3 regions of the Priestia sp. FSL P4-0332 genome follow, and region 1 is predicted to be linked to each of the others. Evidence: predicted binding sites of a transcription regulator. Region 1 holds the regulator's gene; each other region holds the start of a gene.
The links. The regulator Rex, encoded in region 1, represses fermentation and respiration genes when NADH is low (regulators of the CRP and FNR family bind a similar motif). The targets are predictions, from matches to a motif close to TTGTGAAATATTTCACAA.

Region 2: the regulator Rex is predicted to act here: its motif matches at 3,819-3,836, upstream of MKY06_RS13455 (DUF1641 domain-containing protein).
Region 3: the regulator Rex is predicted to act here: its motif matches at 5,042-5,059, upstream of MKY06_RS26675 (anion permease).

The regions. Positions count from the first base shown of each region.
Region 1 is NZ_JBBOUA010000001.1:218,251-226,563, forward strand. It holds gene tsaD (tRNA (adenosine(37)-N6)-threonylcarbamoyltransferase complex transferase subunit TsaD) at 1-218, shown strand, start outside; gene MKY06_RS01295 (ABC-F family ATP-binding cassette domain-containing protein) at 473-2,407, opposite strand; gene MKY06_RS01300 (redox-sensing transcriptional repressor Rex) at 2,866-3,504, shown strand; gene tatA (twin-arginine translocase TatA/TatE family subunit) at 3,558-3,743, shown strand; gene tatC (twin-arginine translocase subunit TatC) at 3,759-4,514, shown strand; gene MKY06_RS01315 (YdiK family protein) at 4,541-4,768, opposite strand; gene MKY06_RS01320 (CPBP family intramembrane glutamic endopeptidase) at 4,765-5,493, opposite strand; gene groES (co-chaperone GroES) at 5,793-6,077, shown strand; gene groL (chaperonin GroEL) at 6,145-7,776, shown strand; gene MKY06_RS01335 (AAA family ATPase) at 7,935-8,313, shown strand, end outside.
Region 2 is NZ_JBBOUA010000001.1:2,647,517-2,655,829, forward strand. It holds gene MKY06_RS13430 (hypothetical protein) at 1-99, opposite strand, end outside; gene MKY06_RS13435 (hypothetical protein) at 114-1,271, opposite strand; gene MKY06_RS13440 (IDEAL domain-containing protein) at 1,458-1,655, opposite strand; gene MKY06_RS13445 (ammonium transporter) at 1,789-3,072, opposite strand; gene MKY06_RS13450 (hypothetical protein) at 3,069-3,485, opposite strand; gene MKY06_RS13455 (DUF1641 domain-containing protein) at 3,915-4,367, shown strand; gene MKY06_RS13460 (NAD(P)/FAD-dependent oxidoreductase) at 4,401-5,579, shown strand; gene MKY06_RS13465 (AEC family transporter) at 5,625-6,581, opposite strand; gene MKY06_RS13470 (NAD-dependent malic enzyme) at 6,594-8,297, opposite strand.
Region 3 is NZ_JBBOUA010000001.1:5,092,437-5,100,749, reverse strand. It holds gene MKY06_RS26700 (PepSY domain-containing protein) at 1-77, shown strand, start outside; gene MKY06_RS26695 (sensor histidine kinase) at 119-1,564, opposite strand; gene MKY06_RS26690 (response regulator transcription factor) at 1,561-2,244, opposite strand; gene MKY06_RS26685 (PepSY domain-containing protein) at 2,478-3,515, shown strand; gene MKY06_RS26680 (class I SAM-dependent rRNA methyltransferase) at 3,708-4,907, shown strand; gene MKY06_RS26675 (anion permease) at 5,186-6,619, shown strand; gene MKY06_RS26670 (alpha-amylase) at 6,650-8,101, opposite strand.

The DNA of each region.
Region 1 (8,313 bases):
TGTTAGTAGCAGGAGGGGTTGCTGCTAATAAAGGACTTAGAGCAGCGCTAGAAGAGGCATTTGCACCATTATCAAACATTGAGCTTATTATCCCGCCGCTGTCTCTATGCACGGATAATGCCGCAATGATTGGAGCAGCAGCAAGTGTACGATTTGCTCAAGGAAAACGTTCAGATATGTCATTAAACGCAAACCCCGGTTTGGACTTGGAAGAGTAAGAGACGAATGAGATTCATTTCTCATTCGTCTTTTTTGTGGATAAAAATGATTTATCAACAATATTCAATAAATTTAGAATTAACTGTGGATAATTATGTGGAAAAGTCCGTGCACTCAGTACACGGACCTGTTATCAACAAGTTTTAATTATAAAAATCAGACAGATATCCACTATTTATTCACAGAGTGGATAAAGCTTGTTCTAAAGCGCATGAACAAGTAAATAGGATGAATAAATACGAAAAAATATAGGCTATTCTTCTAGAAGAAGCTGTAATTCTTCCCACTCTTCCATTAATGTGGATAACTGTGAAGAAATTTTTTCATTTTCACCGTTTAATCTTGATACTTCTTCGTGGTTTTGATAAATTTCGGGATCACAAAGAAGTTCTTCATTCTCCGCTTGTGCGGCTTCTAATTTGTTTACTTCAGTTTCAATTTCTTCAATGCGGCGCGTTCGCTGCCTCATCAATTTCTTTTGTTCTTTATCTTGTTTATAGGACTGTTTATCTACTTTTACAGTACGTTCTTCGTTTGCTTTTATATTTTCTAATTCTTTGATTTCCTCTATTTCTGCTTTCTTTTCTACATAATAGTCATAATCTCCAAGAAATTCTTCTACTCCTTCAGGAGATAGCTCTGCTATTTTGTTTGCAATACGGTTAATAAAATAACGGTCATGTGAAACAAATAACAGAGTTCCTGGGTAATCGATTAACGCATTCTCGAGTACTTGTTTGCTATCTAAATCAAGATGGTTAGTAGGTTCATCTAAAATTAAGAAATTAGCTTTTTGAAGCATAAGCTTCGCAAGAGCCAAACGTGCTTTTTCACCACCGCTAAGCGTGGAAACGATTTTCAGTACATCATCACCTGAAAACAGAAAATTTCCAAGCGCTGTACGAATTTCTTTTTCAGGTTTGGATGGGTAGTCATCCCAAAGCTCATTTAAAACGGTCTTATTAGACGTTAAATTAGCTTGCTCTTGGTCGTAATAACCAACCATTACGTTTGAGCCAAAAGAAATGGTTCCAGTCTTGAAGCTTAGTTTATCCACAATACCTTTTAATAACGTAGATTTCCCAACTCCATTAGGGCCAACCAACGCAAGGCTTTCACCTTTTTTAATCCGAAGGTTTGCCTGCTGAACAATATATTTGTGTTCATCATATCCAATAGACACGTTTTCGAGATTTAAGACTTCATTTCCGCTTTGACGCTCAATTTCAAACGAAAAACTAGCTGATTTTTCGCCTTCGTTAGGTCGATTTATTAACTCCATTCGATCGAGCTGTTTACGTCTGCTTTGCGCACGTTTTGTAGTCGATGCGCGGGCGATGTTTCGCTGAATAAAATCATTCAGTTTTGCGACTTCATCTTGCTGCTTTTCGTACTGACGCAACTCTTTTTCATATCGCTCTGCTTTTTGTACAAGGTATTTAGAGTAGTTGCCCGTGTACTTCACCGTTGTTTTTTGTGTGACTTCATACACTTGATTTACGACTTTATCAAGGAAGTAACGATCGTGTGAAACAATTAAAATAGCTCCTTCATACCCTTGCAGAAACTGTTCCAGCCATGCTAAAGTTTCAATATCTAAGTGGTTGGTAGGCTCATCGAGAATAAGCAAGTCCGGCTTTGTTAAAAGCAGTTTTGCAAGCGCCAAGCGTGTTTTTTGTCCACCGCTCAAGGAGGAAATAGGGGTGCTATAGTCAAAGTTTGAAAAACGGAAACCGTGAAGAATAGATCGTGTATCCGCTTCATATTGATAGCCGCCTAAATCTTTGAACGTTACTTGAAGCTGATCGTACTCTTTGGTTAGTTTTTCGTATTGAACTGAATCATTAAAAATGTCTGGATCGCCCATCTTCGTTTCAAGCGTACGTAATTCTTTTTCCATCTTCTTTAACGGAGCAAAGACAGTCATCATTTCTTCCCATATGGAGAGTGTTGACTCAAGAACTGTATCTTGTCCCATATAATCAATGGAAACACCTTTAGGTTTAATAATTTCTCCGCTGTCATAAGAAAGCTGCTCAGCAATAATTTTTAATAAAGTTGATTTACCAGCACCGTTTCGTCCCACTAGGGCAATGCGGTCTTTTGATTGTACTTCTAACTTTATATTCGATAAAATGGGTTCTGCCCCATAGTATTTTGTAATACCGTTCAATTGTAGAATAATCATTTTTTCACCTCTAGTAGTATATCCATAGTGTATTTTAACATATTTTCAACTACAAGTTCTTCCTACAAGCGTTTGTAATTTGTACAGGGACAAGGACAAATGGTGAAGCGAATGTTTTGATTCATGAAATAAAATGATTTTACGTGCACATTTTATACAGGATACTATGTTAAAATAAGAGATAAGTGCATCTCTGAACTTATATATGATGGATGTAGAAAATCCGTCATGACTAACAAACGAATCCTTTGAAGGGCTAATTGCTTCGTTCTAGCTAACGACTTTAAATAGTGCTGGATAGACAAAAGCCGTCGGGGTGTGAAGCGGAGTATATATAAAACAAGAGAAAAGAGAGAGAATTGGAAGCGCTACCTCAAAGCGGTTGATGCTTTGTGAAAGGTAATGCAATATGACTTGAAAATGTTAGTAATGACATACATGAACTGAGGGGGTACAACGTGAACACTGAACAATTAAAAATACCACAAGCAACGGCTAAACGATTGCCGCTTTATTATCGTTTTTTAAAAAACTTGCATGCTTCTGGTAAACAGCGTGTTTCGTCAGCAGAGTTAAGTGAGGCAGTGAAAGTTGATTCTGCTACTATTCGTCGGGACTTTTCTTACTTTGGAGCATTAGGGAAAAAGGGATACGGCTACAATGTGAATTATTTACTTACATTTTTCCGTAAAACGTTAGACCAAGATGAAGTAACGAAAGTAGCACTGATTGGCGTGGGGAATCTGGGAACGGCCTTTTTAAATTATAATTTTATTAAAAATAATAACACCAAAATTGAGTGCGCTTTTGATGTGATAGAAGATAAAGTCGGTACAAAAGTAGGTGACGTGCCGGTTTATCACCTTGACCAATTGGAAGATTATATGAGTGATGATATCTCAGTGGCGATTTTAACCGTTCCTGCCACTGTTGCTCAGCAAATTACCGATCGTTTAGTGAACTGCGGAATTAAAGGGATTCTAAACTTCACTCCTGCACGCTTAAACGTACCGGATGAGATTCGACTACATCATATTGATCTTGCTGTAGAATTACAGTCGCTTGTCTATTTTTTGAAAAATTATCCTGTTGAATAAGGTGGACTGTGTTACGATTTCCTTAAGTCTAAATTAATAAGGAGAGTGGGAATATGGGGATTGGAGCAGGCAGTTGGATTATTATTGCGATTGTAGCACTGCTTATTTTTGGACCGAAACGGTTACCGGAGCTAGGAAGGTCAGTCGGGCAAACGCTTAGAGAGTTTAAGCATGCCGCTAGCGGTGCATCAGAAGATCGTGAAAAAGATAAACAGCGTCAAGTAGATGACAAAGAGTAAAAGGGTGATCATAGTATGACTGAACAAGAAATGTCAATATATGATCATATAGGAGAGCTGCGAAAACGCATTTTAATTGTTTTATTTTTCTTTGTCATTGCCACAATTGGCGGCTTTTTTATAGCGGATAAGGTTATTGTCTATTTACAGCATGCTGATGAGGCAAAAAATTTAACGATGAATGCATTTAGGCTAACAGATCCAGTTAAGATTTATATGCAGTTTGCTGTTATTATCGGCTGTGTACTTGCAGCTCCTGTTGCACTGTATCAACTTTGGGCATTTATTAGTCCTGGTTTATATGAAAAAGAGCGTAAGGTAACGCTTGGATATATTCCTGTTTCCATTTTTCTCTTTATCGGCGGTGTCTCTTTTTCTTATTTTGTGTTGTTTCCATTTGTCGTCGATTTTATGACGCGCGTTTCTGATGAGCTGAATGTAAACCAAGTGATTGGCATTAATGAATACTTTTCTTTTTTAATGCAGCTCACACTGCCTTTTGGCCTGTTGTTTCAGCTTCCTGTCGTCGTCATGTTTTTGACGCGATTAGGAATTATAACGCCTATGTTTTTATCTCAAATTCGAAAGTATGCCTATTTCGTACTGCTAGTTATTGCCGCACTTATTACACCACCGGAATTGCTCTCGCACATGATGGTGACAGTGCCGCTCTTAATTTTGTATGAAATCAGCATCATTATTTCCCGCATTTCGTATCGCAAAGTGTTAAAGGCAAGGGCAGAGCAAGAAAGAGAAGATGTTAGTATGTAAAAAAACCACTGAAACAGTGGTTTTTTTTATTTAGATGAATCATCTTGATTTTTATATTGCTGCTGCAACTTTTTAATTTTATAGTGCAAGATAAAAATGCGAACCGCAAATCTGAAATCGAATGCGGCTACGAGTGCAAATAAGATCGTAGGGAAGTTCCACACGGTTTCCTGAGCATTTTGAATGGCCAGGTAGGTGAATAAAATCCCCATAATAATATAAATAAACCCTCGTGTTAAAGGGATATTCTTCATAAAAACATGCCTCCAAAAATAAACTGCATTTGTTCTGCTTGCTTTTGCATTTCTATAATTTTATCTGCAAAAATAGTTTGAGATAAAATAACGATTGTATTCATCAACACGTGAGCAATAATGGGTACAATAATTAGTTTTGTTCTTGCATAAAGGAATGCAAATACAAATCCCATGGCTGTATACACGAGCAAATGTTTAAAATCCCAGTGTACGGCAGCGAAAATAAGGGAACTAATAAATGCAGAGATAAAAAAATTATATCGTTTGTGAAGAGAGCCGAAAATAATCTTTCGAAAAATAATCTCTTCTAGAATTGGTCCAATAACAGACGTAACGACAATGAGGAACGGCGTTGCTTTAACAAGATTAACAATATTTTGTGTGTTTTCAGATACTTGGGTAATGCCAAGAGCGTGCTCAATCATACCTGCTACAGCTTGACCAGCCATAGCCAAGAACACCCCAAGGACTGACCAGACAACAGTTACCGTTGTTCCCGCATGTTCTATACGCATGGACATGTCACGGCGCAGCAGCAGTAAGACAATAAGTAAACCAAGGATAAAGCTAATGATGGTCCAATAAGTCAAAAGCATGACATTCGCTGTTCGAACTGGATATTGATCAAACATTCCTGTTAATTTTAACAGCGGTATACCAACAACTCCTGAAAACTGCATAAGGATGTAGGTGAGGATAACATACCAATAACGTTTTTCCAATCTTCTATACTCCTTTAAAAGGTTTTTATGTATATATGTCGAAGAAGTACTGTGAAGTTAGTAATTTCTTCTTGCTCGTATTGTAACATACATATTATTGAACAGAGAAAAGAATGCTTTATTTCTCAAAATCGTCGAAATCTAAGACTATTATATGTAGTTGTCGTAAATTTTAAATTTTTTTTGTTTAATACTTGCAAAAAAAACCCACTTTGTTTTAATATAATAATTGTGTTAGCACTCGTTGAGGTTGAGTGCTAATAAAAATGCAAACATATTATTTGAGGAGGTTGTTTCACTTGTTAAAGCCATTAGGTGATCGCGTAGTGATTGAACTTGTAAAATCTGAGGAAAAAACAGCAAGCGGTATCGTGTTACCGGACAGTGCAAAAGAAAAACCACAAGAGGGTAAAATTGTGGCTGTTGGTACAGGCCGAGTATTAGAAAGCGGTGAGCGTGTAGCTTTAGAAGTAGCTGCAGGCGATCGTATCATCTTCTCAAAATATGCAGGTACTGAAGTGAAATATGAAGGTACTGAATACTTAATTTTACGCGAAAGCGATATTTTAGCTGTAATCGGCTAATTTTAACCACAAACTTATCATACGTAAAAAATAGATTATTAAGAATATCTTGAGGAGGTCAAAGAACATGGCAAAAGACATTAAATTTAGCGAAGAAGCACGTCGCGCAATGCTACGTGGTGTAGATACATTAGCAAATGCGGTAAAAGTAACGCTTGGACCAAAAGGTCGTAACGTTGTATTAGAAAAGAAATTCGGTTCACCGCTTATTACAAATGACGGTGTAACAATTGCAAAAGAAATCGAATTAGAAGACGCATTTGAAAATATGGGTGCTAAATTAGTAGCTGAAGTTGCTAGCAAAACAAACGACGTTGCTGGTGACGGTACAACTACTGCAACAGTTTTAGCGCAAGCAATGATCAGAGAAGGCCTTAAAAACGTAACGGCTGGTGCTAACCCAATGGGTATCCGTAAAGGTATGGAAAAAGCTGTAGCTGTAGCGGTTGAAGAACTAAAAGCAATCTCTAAACCAATTCAAGGTAAAGATTCAATTGCTCAAGTAGCGGCTATCTCAGCGGCTGACGAAGAAGTAGGTCAACTAATCGCTGAAGCAATGGAGCGCGTTGGTAACGACGGCGTTATCACACTTGAAGAGTCAAAAGGTTTCACAACTGAATTAGAAGTGGTAGAAGGTATGCAGTTTGACCGTGGATATGCATCTCCTTACATGGTAACTGATTCAGATAAAATGGAAGCTGTATTAGATGACCCGTACATCTTAATTACAGACAAAAAAATCGGTAACATTCAAGAAATCTTACCGGTATTAGAGCAAGTTGTTCAACAAGGCAAGCCTCTATTAATCATCGCTGAAGACGTAGAAGGCGAAGCTTTAGCAACATTAGTTGTGAACAAACTTCGCGGTACATTTACAGCTGTAGCTGTTAAAGCTCCTGGTTTCGGTGATCGTCGTAAAGCAATGCTACAAGACGTTGCGATCTTAACAGGCGGAGAAGTAATCACTGAAGAGCTTGGTCTTGACCTGAAAACAGCAAGCATCGACCAATTAGGTCGCGCTTCTAAAATTGTTGTAACAAAAGAAAATACAACAGTTGTAAACGGTGCAGGAAACGCAGAAGATATCCTAGCACGCGTAAACCAAATCAAAGCTCAGCTTGAAGAAACAACTTCAGAGTTTGACCGCGAAAAATTACAAGAGCGCTTAGCAAAACTTGCTGGTGGCGTAGCTGTAATTAAAGTTGGTGCGGCAACTGAAACTGAGTTAAAAGAACGTAAATTACGTATTGAAGATGCATTAAACTCTACGCGCGCTGCGGTTGAAGAAGGTATCGTAGCTGGTGGTGGTACTGCATTAGTAAATATCTATAATAAAGTAGCAAGCATCGAAGCTGACGGTGACACTGCTACAGGTATCAACATCGTATTACGTGCGATTGAAGAGCCTGTACGTCAAATCGCTCACAACGCTGGTTTAGAAGGATCCGTAATCGTTGAGCGTCTAAAAGGCGAAGCAGTTGGAACTGGATTTAACGCTGCAACTGGCGAGTGGGTAAATATGCTAGACACTGGTATCGTTGACCCAACAAAAGTAACGCGTTCAGCTCTTCAAAATGCTTCTTCTGTAGCGGCTATGTTCTTAACAACTGAAGCAGTTGTTGCTGACAAGCCAGAAGAAAACGCAGCTCCTGCAATGCCTGACATGGGCGGCATGGGTGGAATGGGCGGCATGATGTAATCACTGCCCTCTCTGAAAAAGCGATCAAGTACTCACTTGGTCGCTTTTTTGCGTGCATTAATATTTTCAGATTTTTTTAAAATTTGTTAAGATAGTACTATGTTTATTGAAAAACATACTAAACTCAAGGCTTAACTGAGTTTTAAGGGGGAGCTTCGTTGATTCAGCTCGATCATATTAATAGTAAATTAAATCAAGTATTAGAAAACATCGATCAAATTGTAATTGGAAAGCGTCATGTATCTACGTTGAGTTTAGTTGCTTTGCTTGCAAAGGGGCATATTTTGCTTGAAGATGTGCCGGGTGTGGGGAAAACGATGCTCGTGAAGGCACTGGCCAAATCGATTGATGCCGAGTTTAAACGAATTCAATTCACGCCTGATTTGCTGCCGTCCGATGTAACAGGTGTTTCTATCTACAGTCCGAAAGACATGGAATTTCATTTTCGTCCAGGTCCTATCATGAGCCACATTGTACTCGCTGATGAGATTAACAGGACTTCTCCTAAAACCCAATCGGCGCTTTTAGAAGCAATGG
Region 2 (8,313 bases), 2.4 Mb from region 1:
GCCTTCATCATAGCTAATTAGCTTTACACACCCGTTTTCCGTTTCATAACATTCATAATCTCGTTCATTATATGCTGCATACAAACCTTTTCGAATCACAAAAAACCAGTCCTTTACATTGGGTTAGCAACTGCTGGTACAAATCGTTTCTCTTCTGCCACATAGGTAGCTAAAAGTACTTCTTCCCCATTTACCACTTGGTATAGTTCCGCTCCGTTTGCTGGTGGATAATAGTTATCAAATTTGAACTCTGGAACGGTTTCCCCGTTTCGAGATCCTGTAAACCCATTAAGCGTACATGGAGGTCCGTCTGTTGTTTTTCCTCCGAACACAGTTCCGTAGGGAATATCAACTTGGCTTATCGCTTGCGATTTAAATTTGATTACACCGTACGTCGATCCTTCTTCAGGAAACGGCCTTTTGCCTGAACCATCGGTGTAATCTAAACGTAAGCTTTCAACAAAATCTTTGTACGAAGTAATATCATGAACATCTTCAGCTTTAGCTACATATCCTCCCACTGCTGTATAAGATCCATCTACATACTTTTCAATATCTTTAGCAGGGATCGTTTTTTGCAGCAGCGTATCTTTTGTAAGGGGAGAAACAGAGTCACGTATAGCCTTCATTACTTCTATTTCATGAGAAGTTAATGTTTTAACATCCTTTAATTTTAGTTCATTAAACTCCTTTTTTGTAAGATTAACGCGCTTCAGCACTTCATTAATTTTTTGATCAAAATCTTCTAAGCTTTCTAAATCTGAAGCCGTATAATGAGCATCAACTGCTCTTACATCTTTATGTACTTTTTTAACTTCATTTAATTCATACTGTTCTACTTCATCAGCCGTTTTAAACGTTTCAACGCTTGAAATGGTTTCGCCATTCGTATCAGCTACAACGTAACCGTCTTCAGCTTTGATCACATATCCGACTTCTCCGTTACCTAACGCAATTAAGTCTGACTGTTGAAAAGCGGCTTTCTCTTTTTCTTTTTGAAATTCCTTATCTGTCATTCCCTTAGTAACGAGAGCTTTAAGTTCTGACGTGTCTTTACTGTCTTTTTGATTTGCTTCTACTTTCTCAGCTGTAACTGATGAAGTTTCTGTATTAGATGGAGAATGAGTGACCGTCCCGATGACAAAAATAAGACCAAACACAATCCCTATGCCATACAAAAATTTGCTTGTTTTATGAGCTCTAAATAAAATTCCTAACACAATGCAAACAATACCTGCAATCAAGCTATCTACTAATAATAGATGTCCCAATCAAACCCCTCCTCTTTAATTCTTGTTTATGTTAAAAAAATCCATAAAAGAAGTCGATACAATTAATGTAAATAAAGTTTTAAATAGGAATATATTCATAATTATTACTAATTAATCCCTTTTAGTAGGTCTCAAAAATAAAACACACCACCTAAAAATAGATGGTGTGTGAAGTATAGTAAGTAATTAAGAAATTTGTTTAAGTTCTGATGAGAGTTTTAAAAACTCTTCTTTATTTTTCATCAATAGCGTGCGGTCGATTTCTTCTTTTAGCTGTGCTTTACGAAATTCTGCAATCGCCTTGTCTAAAATCATCTCAGCGAATAATGCATCAAGCACCTTTCCGTTGGATTTTTGCGGTGAATTAAGTAAATTCTTTTTCATAAGAAATCAACTCCTTGGCTTTTTTATAATATAACACAAATATTCTGACTTTTCAATCATTTAAACCAAGTATTTTACATCTATTTTTTCCACATAAAAAGGCCGCCCTTTTGTTATAAAGCGCGGCCTTTTATTACGAATCTGCGGCTTTTTCTTTTACTTCCGCATAGTAGTTTTCATATTCAATAAATTCAGGAGCTTGATGAGCTGCCATGATACCGTGGTAGCTGATATCTAAGCCCACTTCTTCTTCTTCTTCCGTAGATCGAAGCGGAACCACCAAGGAAATAACCTTTAACCCTATCCACGTCGTAACAAATCCCCAAGCGCATAGAGCGATTAACCCAAGAAGTTGAACGCCAAGTAACGTCCAGCCTCCTCCTGTAAACACACCGCCGTCTGTAGAAAACAAGCCCACAGCCAACGTGCCCCATATTCCCGAAGCAGCGTGTACAGGAAAAGCTCCTACAGGATCGTCGATTTGACGTGCTTCGAGCCAGTTTGTAGCTGCCATCATTAATAAGCCAGATACAGCTCCAATAAAAATAGCAGATGGTGTGTTAACAAAAGCGCACCCGGCCGTAATGCCAACCAGTCCAGCAAGCGATCCATTTATTACAGAAGGTGCATCTGAACGGTTGTAGCGAAATAAAGTATAAAATAAAGTAGCTGCTCCGCCTGCTGCTGCTGATAACATTGTGACAATAGCAATGTGACCAATTCTAACGTCAGTGGCACTTAGCGTACTTCCTGCATTAAACCCGAACCATCCAAACCATAATAAAAAAGCACCCACTGATGCAAGCGGCAAATTGCTTGGAAGAGAAACAGAACTAATTCCATTTTTCGTGAACTTCCCTTTTCTCGGTCCAATCATTATTGCAGCTGCTAAAGCTGAAAAACCGCCAAGAGCATGGATAACTGCCGAACCGGCAAAATCAAGCATCCCTAACTTACTAATCCATCCGCCTCCCCAAATCCAGTGGCCAGCTATAGGATAAATAAATGTAGTCATCAAAATCGCATATAAAAGATATGCGCGGAAATTAATTCGTTCTGCCACCGCTCCAGAAACGATAGAAATGACCGCAATAACAAACGCACATTGAAACAGCCAAAACGTTTCAAGCCCAATTGGAATGTCAAGGTGCGATAAATTACCTGAGAGCGCAAAACCGCTTTTACCGACAACTCCACCTAAATCATCACCGTACATTAATCCAAAACCAATTAAATAGAAACAAAGCGTTCCTATTGTAATATCAGCGAATACTTTCATAATAATATTCACGCTATTTTTATAGCGGACAAAACCTGCCTCTAGCAAGGCAAAGCCGCCTTCCATTAACAAAATCATCGCCGCTGTTAACACGACCCACGTTGTATTTATCCCTAAACTTAGTTCATTAACACTCATATCCCAACGCCTCCACTGCTTTTTAATCGTTTTATTTCTTGTACAATAGCAGGCGAAAGCGTAATTTCACTTGTTTCTTCATTTTCCGCTTTTATTAATTCAAGAACTTCATGAAGTTCTCGCATTTGTGCTTTAAGGTGATCAATTTTTTTAAAGCGTTCCTTTACGTATACCATATACTCGACCGCTTGATGCTGACTTAAAGGACGCCCGGTAAAAAATTTACGAAACGGTGATAGTGATTGATACCAAGCTTCTTCAGCACGTTTCTTCTCTTCGTATTTACTAATTTTCGTTTTTATATCTTCTATTTCTTGTGCTTTAGCTTCTTTTAACTTCATTATAAATTCAATTAATTTTAATTGAGGCAATGTAATGACCACATTATGATAAAGTTCATCCACTATAACCATGTTATATCTCCTTACATAAGATGTTATATTATGATTATATGTAGAACACTATAGTAAGTCAATGTAATTTTTTGAAAACTCTTTAAATAGTAAATGCGCCCTATCTTTTTAATACTTATAGAATATTAAGTTCCTATGTGTTGAAATATGACGTTATTTGTTTTATCGTAGGAAGAGGAATCATGTTAGTTCCCTATTTTAATTTTATTTACCTAGGCAATTATTCGCTTTATTTTTTATAAACTTTTATTAAACAAAGGGTTACGAGGTTCTTCACTTATTTTTTCAACAAAATGAGTTGATTTTATCTCGTATTAAAATTAAAATAGAATTATGTGCAAGATTTCACAACTTCACAATGTAGTTTGAAAGTCTAGCAGATAACTAGGAACTACATATGCAACAGTATCCAGCAAAGGAGGACTTTTCATGTCTCAATCAACTATTCAAAAATCAGCTGCAGAGGAAAATGCTGCTGTACAAACAGAAGCGGCAGTTAACAAAGGTCAAGCGGATGTGTTAGATCAATTGTTAAAGCCTGAAGTACAAGAAGCTCTTACTGTTCTTGTAGATAATTTACCAAAATTATCTGAAATGGTAACGGTGCTTACAAAAACTTACGACGTTGCGCAATCATTATTAACTGACGACGTATTAAAAGAAGATCTACTTGGTGGAGTAAAAGAATTTATCGAGCCAGTAGAAGGAACAGTAAAAGGTCTTGCAGCTACTGCAATCGAAGCAAACGATCGTGCAGAAGCAAATGCTTCTAATTCAATCGGTTTATTCGGTTTATTACGCATGCTTAAAGATCCACAAGCTCAAAAACTATTCCGCTTTGCACAAGCGTATTTAGACATTACAAACGAAAAACAAAAATAATTTTCATTAAAAAGTGTGGACGGAGGATCGACTATGTCAAAACATATTTTAATTTTAGGCGGCGGTTACGGTGGTTTATTAACTGCAATGACAGCTCGCCAACACCTAAGTGCGGATGAAGCAAAAATTACAGTAGTGAACCGTTTTGCTACTCACCAAATCATTACAGAATTACACCGTCTAGCTGTAGGCGGCGTTTCTGAACAAGCGGTAGCTTTACCACTTGATAAATTACTTAAAAACTACAACGTTGATTTAAAAATTGCAACGGTAAAAGAAATCTCACCAGATCAACGTGAAGTATCTCTTGAAGATGGTACAAAATTAAGCTACGACTACCTTGTTACAGCGTTAGGTAGTGAAACTGCTTACTTCGGTATCCCTGGTTTAGAAGAGCACAGCTTCGTTCTTAAATCAGTAAATGATGCAAACCGTTTACGTGCACACGTAGAAGCTTGTATCGCTGAATACAGCAAAACAAAAAATAAAGCTGACGGTACAATCGTAGTTGGCGGTGGCGGATTAACAGGTATCGAACTTGTTGGTGAATACGCTGACTTAATGCCAAGCCTATGTCTAAAACACGGTGTTGATCCAAAAGAAATTTCTCTATACTGTGTAGAAGCAGCTCCTACAGTTCTTCCAGGCTTCCCTGCTGAATTAGTAGAGCGCGCTCAATCAAGCTTAACAAAACGTGGCGTTACATTTGTTACTGGTACACCTGTAACAAAAATGGATGCTACAACTGTTGAACTTAAAGACGGCAGCAAAATTGAAACAAAAACAATGGTATGGACTGGCGGAGTTCAAGGTAACTCTGTAGTTGCTAACTCAGGTATCGAAGTAAACCGCGGTCGTGCACTTGTAAATGAATTCTTACAATCTACATCTCATAAAGATGTATTCCTTGCTGGTGACTCAGCGGTTGTAATGGGTCCAGAAGGTCGCCCTTACCCACCTACTGCTCAATTAGCTTGGCAAATGGGTGAAGTTGTAGGCGTGAACTTAGCAGTAGCTATTCGCGGCGGAGCAATGGAATCATTCGTTCCTGTCTTCTCTGGTACACTAGGAAGTCTTGGACGCAAAGATGCAATTGGTACAATCGGCGGAAACAAAACGCAATTAAAAGGTTTACCAGCATCACTTATGAAAGAAGCAAGTAACGTTCGTTACTTATCTCATATCAAAGGATTATTTGCATTAGCTTATTAATCCGGCTTAAAACGAAAGAGGAATTCTCCTCTTTCGTTTTTTTATTTACATAAGCCAAGAAATAAGAAGCGGCAGCGTAATCAACGATAAAATAGCACTAATGACAAAAGCAGATGCGGTTTCGTTTTCCAAACTTTCAAACCGCAAAGCAATCATCGCAGCTACAGCAGACCCAGGAAAAGCTACCAGTAAAATAGCTTTTGTCACTTCATCTGAAGACAGCCCTATCCATACTGCAATTCCGAGCATAACGATGGGTTGAACCGCCACTTTTAAGACAGCTATCCCAAGCGCGCCTTTACTGAAGTTAATTTTTCCAATTCCAATCGTTACTCCTACCGCAAACAAAGCCGCTCCCGATGTGATACTTCCGATTTGATCAAGCATATCCTGTAAAAGTTTAGGTGACTGAAAGCCGCAAAGCGTTAAAATCACCCCAATTAACGGTACACATGCCAAAGGCTCAGATAAACCATGCAAAATGGAATGAACCGTTACTTTAAATAAACTTGTTTTCTCTTCCCCTTCTTTTCGCCCCCGTTGTCCAACGGTTCCTAAAATCGTTGCCAGCGGATCTAAAATCGCATTCACCACGATTCCTGTTATGGCAATTGGAATCGCTACTGCGCCTGCACCGAACAATCCTCCGAGTACTGGGATGCCCATAAAAGCAAACGTTGGCTGAGCTGAGTTTAGGGCAAACATAGAAGAGGCAGTTAACGTATGCTTCCCTGCATACTTCACGACGAGCAATATAATGAGATAAAACCCGACGATTCCTAAAATCAGCGCTACTAAAAACGGCCATTCGTCTATGAGTGTTTTTCTTGGCGTTGTCGTTACACCTACAAATAGGTGTGCAGGAAGCGCAAACTTCGTTACTAATGTGTTGAGCCCCTTAGACGTTTGCTTATCAAATTTTTTAAAGTGCCCTGCTAAATAACCAAGCAAAATGACAAAAAAGATAGGCGCGAGAATGAGAAAAATTTGACCTATGCTCATTTATCATTCACCTCATTCATTTTTTGCCTTAACCGGTTTATAAACAGGCTGCCATACCGCTGCTTCTACAAGTTCATTTACATTTTGCTCGGCAACAGTTGCTACGTTATCTTTTACAGCAGCATCGGCAACTGCTACAGCAACCGCCTTTGATACTTTTTGAAGATCTTTAATGTTGGGAAGAAGCGTATCTCCTTTTGTATCTGTTTCTGCTATACGCGCTACTGCATTGGCTGCTTCTGCAAACATAGATTCAGTAAACTTTTGAGCGCGAACCACAATTGCACCTAAACCAAGGCCCGGAAATACAAACGCATTATTAGCCTGTCCGATTTCATAAGTGTGCCCGTTATATTCAACGGGTTCAAATGGACTTCCCGTTGCAATAAGGGCTTTTCCTTCCGTCCATTTTATAATATTTTCCGGAACAGCTTCAGCAAGTTTAGTTGGGTTTGAAAGCGGCATAATCACCGGGCGCTCTACATGCTTTGCCATTTCTTTAATAATTTCTTCGGTAAAAGCATCCGTGACGCCTGACGTTCCAATTAAAATCGTTGGCTTCACTTGCTTGACAAGCTCCAACAGTGAAATTTTATTTTCATTATCTTTTTCCCATTCTTTAATCTCTTCATTTTGGCGAACATACGGCTGTTGAAAAGGAGCTAAATCTTCCATATCTTCGGTTAACAGACCTCTGTAATCATATGCCCAAAAACGATCATATGCTTCTTCTTCAGACAGCCCTTCAAGCATCATCGCACTATGAATACGATCAGCATTCCCAATTCCAGCAGATCCCGGTCCAAATACAACAACCCTCTGATCTTTTAAAGGCGTTCCTGTAATACGCACTGCTGTTAAAACGGCTGCAAGAGTAATTACTCCCGTTCCTTGAATATCATCATTAAACGTTAAAATTTTATCGCCGTATTCTTTCATAATGTGACGCGCGTTAATATTCCCAAGATCCTCCCAATGAAGAAGCGCTTTAGGAAACTTGGTCGTTATTTCTTTTACAAATTGAGCAATAAAACGATTATAGTCTTCTCCTTTTACTCGTTCATGACGATTTCCTAAATACAAAGGATCTTCAAGAAGCTTTTTGTTATTGGTCCCCATGTCGAGAACAACAGGCAGTACGCGGCTTGGGTCAATTCCTGCTGCAGCTGTGTAGACCGCTAACTTTCCAACTGCAATATTTATCCCTCCTACACCCCAATCCCCAATGCCGAGAATACTTTCTGAATCCGTTACAACAAGCAAATCAATATCTTCGCTGTCGAGTCCTAAGTTTTCAATCGCATCACTTAATCGATCCGCTTCATTTACAGATAAATATAGTCCGTCAGGACGGTGGTATTCATGGCTGTATTCTTGAATGGATTGACCTACAGTAGGCGTGTAAATAATAGGAAGCATTTCACTTAAATGATCGGTTAATAAACGATAAAATAAGACGACGTTTCGGTTATGTAGATCATTCAACGAATTATTTTTTTGAAGATCATTCGGTGCTTTCTTGAACTGCTCATATGCTCTCTTCACCTGTTCTTCTAACGTTAAAACCGTTGGAGGAAGAAGTCCCTGCAGATGAAGGTTTTCTCTTTCTTCTTCAGTAAAGGCAGAACCTTTATTTAAATAAGAAGTGGATAAAACTGATTTTCCTTTTAGTGAAGTTGAAATTGACCCATCTTTTTCTACTTTATATGCTCTCATGTTTTTTTACCTCTTT
Region 3 (8,313 bases), 4.9 Mb from region 1:
ACACGTTTGTGATCAAAGGAACAGACAATGTAAAACATACTGTAAAAATAAGCCCTCAAACAGGAAAAGTGTGCTGATTTGATAAAAAAGACGATTGCTTTACAGCAATCGTCTTTTTTTACGTTAAGGGCAATACAATTTCAAAAGCAGTTCCTACATTTAATTTGCTTTTTACACGTATTTTTCCCCTGTGCAGCTCTATAATAGATGCGCTGATGGCTAAACCTAAACCTGCTCCTCCGTATGCTCGAGAGCGTGAAGCATCAGCTTTGTAAAATCGCTCAAATAAATGAGCAAGGTGTTCTAGAGGAATGCCGTGACCGTTATCTTGTATTGTTAATGAAAATTCTTTCTCATTTGCTTTTCCTATCACTTGAATAACTCCTGTAGTTGGATTTGTATGCTGTACTGCGTTGGAAAATAAGTTTAAAACAACTTGTTTAAATTGATCTTTGTTAATGTCTGATGGTAAAGGGCTTGGGAAGTCGAATAAAATTTTTCTGTTCCCGGCCAATAGCATTAATTGAGGTTTCATATCTAAAATCAATTCATCTACAAAACAGCACTCTTTTTGAAACGTCGGAAGTTGATCAAGCTGAGCAAGAAGCAGAAGATCCTGAATCAGTTTGCGCAGTCTTTTGGACTCCCCATACATGCTTTTTAATGCGTCGTTTAATTGGTCTGGATTACTGCTAGCCCCTCTTAGTAAAACTTCTAAAAAGCCATGAATGGATGTAAGCGGCGTTCGCAGTTCATGAGAAGCATCCGCCACAAAGCGCCGCATTTGTTCTTTGGCATCTGTTTCAGCTTTAAATGCTTCTTCAAGACGCTCAAGCATTTCGTTAATAGAAAGAGAAAGGCGATCCATTTCGATTTGTCCTTGATTAACAGGCAAGCGGTCATGTAAGCTTCCTGCATTAATATGCTCCACTTTTTTAGTAATAGTAAACAAAGGGATTAACGTCTGTTTTAAAACAGAAGAAAAAACAAAAAAAGCAATGGTCATTGCAGTAAGTGAAAGCATTAAAAAGATTATCATTTGTCTGATTAACAGGTCTCTTAGTGATTCTGTTGGAGTATTGATTTGAATAACTCCCTGGATTTCTCCGTCAAAGACAATTGGTTTTAAAACAATGACTTGCTCTTGATGACCATCGATTTTCTTTATGAGGCTCACCGTGTTGTCCGGCTGTTTGATGTTTTTCATTACTTGTTTATATGTAGATGCAGAAAGCTTAGGAAAGTAAGAATGATGTGGATCCTTAGCCAGCCGTAAAAATGTGCTTTTTTGATTGATAAAGGTAATATTAACACCCGGGAAATAAACCATGGGTCTTGATCTTTTTACATTCTGGCTTGTTTCAATATCATGTTTCCAGACATCATCGGGAATCAAGTGAATTTGGTCTTCGATGCTTTTAATTTTATTCGTGTAAATAAATTGCTTCATGAACACGTATTGAAACAAGCCTATCAGTATCAGTAAACTCAAAATAACAAGCAAACTTCTGAATAAGAGCTGAAGGCGAAGAGAGTTCAGATGAAAGAACCGTTTGTGCTTCATGAAATATCAATCCGGTATCCTACACCGCGAAGCGTTCGAATGACGGTTCGGCTATGGTCCTGTAATTTTTCTCTCAGTGATCGAATGTATACTTCTACAATGTTTTCTTCTCCTCCAAAATCATATCCCCACACTCGATCTAAAATGGTGGATTTACTTAGTACGAGACCGTGATTAATAACCAAGAATTTTAAGAGTGCATATTCAGTAGGGGATAAATCAAGTATGTGATTAAGGTATTTAATTTCTTTGCGGCGGTCATCAATTTTAAATGGACCGATTGATACTTCGTCTAATAAGTTGGGAAATTGATTGCGGATTCTAGCTTGAATGCGCGCAAGAAGTTCTTCAAAACTGAAAGGTTTGACCATATAATCATCTGCTCCAATAGTCAGCCCTTTTACTCGATCGTCTACTTGATCTTTTGCTGTTAGCATAATGACAGCTATATTCCCCATTTTCTTCAACAAGCGGCATACTTCAAATCCATCCATTCCTGGAAGCATAACATCTACAATAGCGATATGGGGCTTGAATTCTTTGGCTACATTAATTCCTTCAATTCCGTCTTGGGTAGCTTTAATATCAAATCCTTCATTCGTTAAACCCAAAGATAAAAACTGTAAAATAGTTGGTTCGTCATCTATAAGCAAGACTTTAATTCCTTTTAGTTGTTCCATCATGTTGAAAACTCCTTTGCTCCTCTACTTTCTATTATGCTTTTTTATCTGAAACAGCACTGAATAATAGCTGAAAGCAAGCTGAAAAATAGTAGCTATTCTTATATCTTCAGCTAACTTTAAGCTTCTATTCGTCTTATTCTCAGAAATCTTTTGCATAATGGACGGCGTACTAGATAAAACGCCATAAATTAGACGGAAAGTCTAATGGTGAAAAAGGAGGAAATTCAAGGATGATTAAATGGGCAAAAGTATTGTCTACATCTGCTTTAGGAACTGCAATTGCATTTAGCTCTATTACAACGAGTCACGCTGCAGAAATGAAGACAGCTAAAGCAGAAGCAACTGAACATGTGAGTATCTCGCAAGCTCAGGCAAAAGGTATTGCTCTACAAGATTGCAAAGGGACAGTTACGTCTACGGAATTTAAGCAGGAATCAAGTGTGTATGTAATTACAATTGTAACGAATAACCTGGAGCAAAGAATTGTAGAAGTAAGTGCGAGCACTGGAAAAGTAGTAAAGAAGCAAGAAGTGAAGTTATGGGCACAAAATCAAGTGAAAGAATCTGTTTCTAAGCAGTATAAAGGCGCTATTCAATCTATTACCTTTAACAAAGAAACGCGTGAATATACGTTAACTGTAGTAGATGGCAAAGTAGAATATACGTTAACTGTAGATGGTCTAACGGGAAAAGTCATTCATGAGAATAAAAAAGAGCTGCAGCTAATGTCAGAGCAAAAAATAAAAGAAGCAATTGTTAAACAATATAGTGGTTACGTATATAGTCTAGAATTTAAAGAATCCGCTAGTCAGTATGTCGCAGTGATTCTTAAAAATAGCACTCAATATACAGTAACGTTAGATGCTTTCACAGGAAAAGTAGTTAATACTTCTCAGCAAGAAGTGAAGGTATTAACGAGACAAGATGCAAAAGATCTTGCATTGGCTACATATGCAGGTAAGGTGAAAATGGTAGAATATGATCAAAATGCAGCGATTTTCACAGTGAAAATAATCAAAGATAATACGGAATACACGGTTACAATCGATGCGGTTTCGGGTGAAATCACAAATGTAAAACAAGATAAGCTTCAACTGTTAACGGAGAACGCTGTAAAAGATCTTGCTTTAAAACATCAAGAAGGAAAAGTAGAGCATATTGAGCTTATAACAGAAAACTCAATAACTGTATACGTAGTAACCTTAGTTAGCGGAAGCAAGCAGCAGACGCTTAAGTTCGATGCTTATACGGGACAAGAGTGCTCATAATTTTTTATCTTAAAACATAAAACATACATTTCATTTTTCATTCATATCAAGCAGAGGGTGCTTCAAGGCATCCTCTGCTTTTCTATTTATAACTAGAAACGGGGCTGTTTATCTATGTTAAGATAAATGTAGATTATTGTTGTAAAATGGATAGAACTAGAATGAAATAAATTAAATAGATAGGGTGTACACATGAGAAAAGAAGTACAAGTTATAGCCAAAGAAGCTTTTATTAAAAAAGTGAACAAGGGTTATCCACTCATTGAAAAAGATGCGCTTGTTGATGGTCATAAACTGCAAGAAGAAGGGGTTATTATTAACTTAGTTACTCCCAAGAATCAATTTTTAGCCAAAGGCTATTATGGAAAACAAAACAAAGGCTACGGATGGATTCTTACGAAGAAGAAAAGTGAGCAAATTGACGCGGCGTTTTTTGCTAGAAAAATTCAGCAAGCTATTTCATCTCGTCATGACTTTTATGCGTCTGAAGACACAACTGCTTTTCGCATATTTAATAGTGAAGGTGACGGAATCGGCGGCTTGATTATTGATTATTATGACGGATATTACGTCATGAGTTGGTATAGTGAAGGAATTTATCAATTTAAAGAATACGTCATTGAAGCCTTAAAGTCTGCGCCTAACTTTAAAGGGCTGTACCAGAAAAAACGTTTTAACGTAAAGGGGCAGTATATTGAAGAAGATGATTTTGTAGCAGGGGATAAAGGTGAATTCCCTTTAATTGTAAAAGAAAATGGTATTCGTTTTGCCGTTTACTTAAATGACGGAGCGATGGTGGGAGTCTTTTTAGATCAGCGAGACGTCCGTAAAACGATTCGAGATAAATATGCAAAAGGAAAGACCGTGCTAAATATGTTTTCGTATACAGGCGCATTTTCAGTGGCGGCCGCTCTTGGAGGAGCTGCGAAAACAACAAGTGTCGATTTAGCCAACCGCAGCTTGGCAAAAACAATTGAGCAATTTAGTGTAAATGGAATTGATCACGAAGCACAGGACATTATCGTAGAAGATGTTTTCAAGTATTTTAAATATGCGGTCAAGAAGAACATGACCTTCGATCTTGTGGTGCTAGATCCGCCAAGCTTTGCTAAGTCGAAAAAGCATACGTTTAGCGCGGCAAAAGACTACAAAGATTTATTAAAAGAAGCCATTGCGCTTACAAAGCCAAACGGTGTCATTGTAGCATCTACGAATGCAAGCAATTTTGATATGAAAAAATTCCATTCGTTTATTGAAAAAGCTTTTAATGAAAAAGGGGAACGGTACAAAATGATGGAGCAGTTCGCTCTTCCATCTGATTTTAAAACAATAAAAGAATTTAAGTCAGGTAATTATTTAAAAGTCGTGTTTATTCAAAAAATAAATCGCTAAATGCAAGGCTGCATGATGAACTCATGCAGTTTATTTATTTTTGATAAAATAACGATTACAAGCTATTTGAAGGGGACAAAATGAAGGTAGGAGATAAATATTGTCAATATATATGATAAAATAATAAAGGAATTATGCTCAATACTTCACAATTTTACAATATCATCCTTACGAAACGTATTTTTACAATTATTTTATTTTAAATGGGATAAGTATTGGGTACGAAGTAGAAAGAGCATACTACTACTATTATTAAAAAACATGAAAGGAGAAAGATTATGGCTGAAATAACAAAAAAGCCTGCCGGCGAAGTGAAATTTATTCCTTTATTAATTTGTCTGGCAATCGGACTTGTTTTATGGTTTATTACACCTCCGTCCGGACTTGATGTGAAGGCTTGGCACTTATTCGCTATTTTTGTGGCTACTATCGTAGGGCTTATCATTAAACCATTGCCATTAGGCAGTGTAGCTATTTTATCTTTAACCATTATTGTATTAACTAATACATTAACACTTGAACAATCGCTCAGCGGTTTTCAAAATACGACGATTTGGTTAATCGTTATTGCATTCTTTATTTCTAGAGGTTTTATTAAGACTGGTCTAGGAACAAGGGTTGCCTATATCTTCGTTCGTTTGTTCGGTAAAAAGACGTTGGGATTATCGTATTCTCTTATCGTAAGTGACTTGCTTTTATCACCTGCAATGCCGTCTAATACAGCACGAGCTGGAGGAATTATTCTTCCAATCATTCGTTCTTTATCCGAAACATATGGATCGAGAACTGGAGACGGTACGGAGCGCAGAGTCGGTGCTTTCTTAACAAAAGTATCGTTTCAAGGAGATATGATCACATCCGCTATGTTTGTAACAGCAATGGCGGCCAATCCTCTTGCTGTTAAAATGACGGAACAAATTACAGGAAAGACTATTTCATGGGTTGGCTGGGCAGCGGCTGCAATTGTACCTGGAATTATTAGTTTAATTGTTATTCCGCTTGTTATTTATAAGCTGTATCCGCCAGAATTAAAAGAAACACCGGAAGCATCTGAAATTGCAGTAAAAAAATTAAATGAGATGGGTCCGCTAAAGAAAGAAGAATGGTACATGATTGGCGTATTTTTACTTCTTCTTGTGCTGTGGATTTTTGGAGCTAATTTAAATATTAATGCAACAACAACTGCTTTTATTGGTCTATGTACGCTGCTTTTAACGCAAGTACTAAGCTGGTCGGACATCAAAAAAGAACAGGGAGCATGGGATACATTAGTTTGGTTTGCTGTGTTGGTTATGATGGCAACCTTCTTAAATGATCTAGGCATGATTCCTTGGTTCAGTGATCTGATGAAAGGCACTGTTAGTCATATGTCTTGGATGACGGCGTTGATTGTACTAGCTGTTGCGTATTTTTATTCTCACTACTTTTTTGCGAGTAATACGGCTCACGTCAGCGCTATGTACGCAGCATTTTTATCTGTCATCGTGGCCGCTGGTGCGCCTCCGTTACTGTCAGCATTAATTTTAGCGTTCTTTAGCAATTTATTTGGCTGTTTAACTCACTACGGCAGTGGACCGGCACCGGTGTTCTTCGGTAGTGGATATGTAACGCAGCAAAAATGGTGGTCGCTCGGCTTTTTAATTTCAATTATTCATATTATCATTTGGATTGGAATTGGCGGCTTGTGGTGGAAACTGCTCGGTCTATGGTAAAAAAAACAGTGGCGCAGGCCACTGTTTTTTTTATGCTTCAGCCCAAACGGATACAGAGCCGCCATTTACAGGAAACTGTCCGTAGCCATCTTCTTCAATCACAACTTGATCTTCTCGGTTGTTTGTGAAGTCGATCCACGTTTGTCCACTTCGGTGTTCGCCGACGAACATTCTCTTTTCGCCATCTTCGCCGTTTGACATCACCACAGCGCATCCAGACTTCTCAAATTCCTCTACACCATGCCTTACCCATCCAATGGTATTCGGGTGATCAAAATAATCGTCTTGCTGACCGTATGCTTTGTCATAGCGTACATGCAAGAGAGCGGAAATATCTTTTTCTTTTCCCTCAATAGGGTGCTCTCCGCCTATCCCAAAATAGTCTCCGTAAAACACACAAGGATAGCCGTCTTCACGAAGTAAAATTAGAGCGTAAGCACTTTGTTTGAACCAATCTTCTACCCAAGATTCTAAAGATTCATTTGGCTGAGAGTCATGGTTATCTACAAATGTGACAACATTCAAAGGGTGAGTCTTGACTAATGTATCATCAAAAATTGTGGTTAAATCAAAATCTCTTCCTTGCTGAGAGGCTTCATGCAGTTTATAGTGCAGCGATACGTCAAACAAATCAATTTGATAATCAATCACGTCTAGGAATTCCTGACAGGCTGTTAACTCTGGATTCCAAAACTCTCCCACAAAATAAAATGGCTTTTCTTGAGAAGAGGACAATTCGTGGGCAAACTCTTTAATAAAATCGTGGTTAATATGTTTAATGGCGTCTAATCGATAACCGTCGCACTGCAGGGTGTCTGCTAACCATTTTCCCCATTTGATCATTTCTTCTCGAACTTCAGGGTGATCGTAATCAATATTCGCAAACATTAAATAATCGTAGTTGCCAAACTCTTGATCGACATTTTCGTTCCAGCTTTTGTTTTCCCCGGCAATACGAAAAACGCCTTCTTTTCCATTTTTATCATCGTAATCAGTGCCGTTAAAATGATTAAAGTTCCATTTGAAAGAAGAATATTGATCGCCGCGCCCTTCAAATGTAAACTTTGTCCACCCTTCAATTTCAAAAGGTTCAGAAATTTCTTCTGTTCGGTTCATGGGATCCACTTCAATGACGTGGAACGTTTCTTTTTCATCTGCTGCAGCTTTATGATTCATCACAATATCCACATAGACATTAATTCCGTGATTATGACAGGCATCAATCGCATCATGCAGCTCTTGCTTGGTTCCATACTTTGTACGAACGGTTCCTTTTTGATCAAATTCGCCAAGATCGTATAAGTCGTAAACGCCGTAGCCATTATCCTCTGATGAAACACCTTTTGTAACAGGGGGAATCCACACGGAATCAATTCCTTGTTCTTTTAGTTGAGGAGCGAGCTCTTTGAGGCGTTGCCAATGCTCGCCATCAGCTGGCACATGCCATTCGAAAAATTGCATAATTGTATGATTCCGTTCCAAGTTAAATCATCCTCCTTTTAAATAAAAAGATATAATCGCTCACGGATAGTTCTTTAGAATCAAATGAGGAATTGATTATATTTTTTCTTTTAACGTTCCTGTTATCCCTATTCTTTAAACCTTTTTCAACATATGAAGCTTAAGAAAATCTTAAAATTTTTTCTTCTTTTTTCTTAAAAAATGCAGTTTACAGTAAAACCCATAGACGAAAT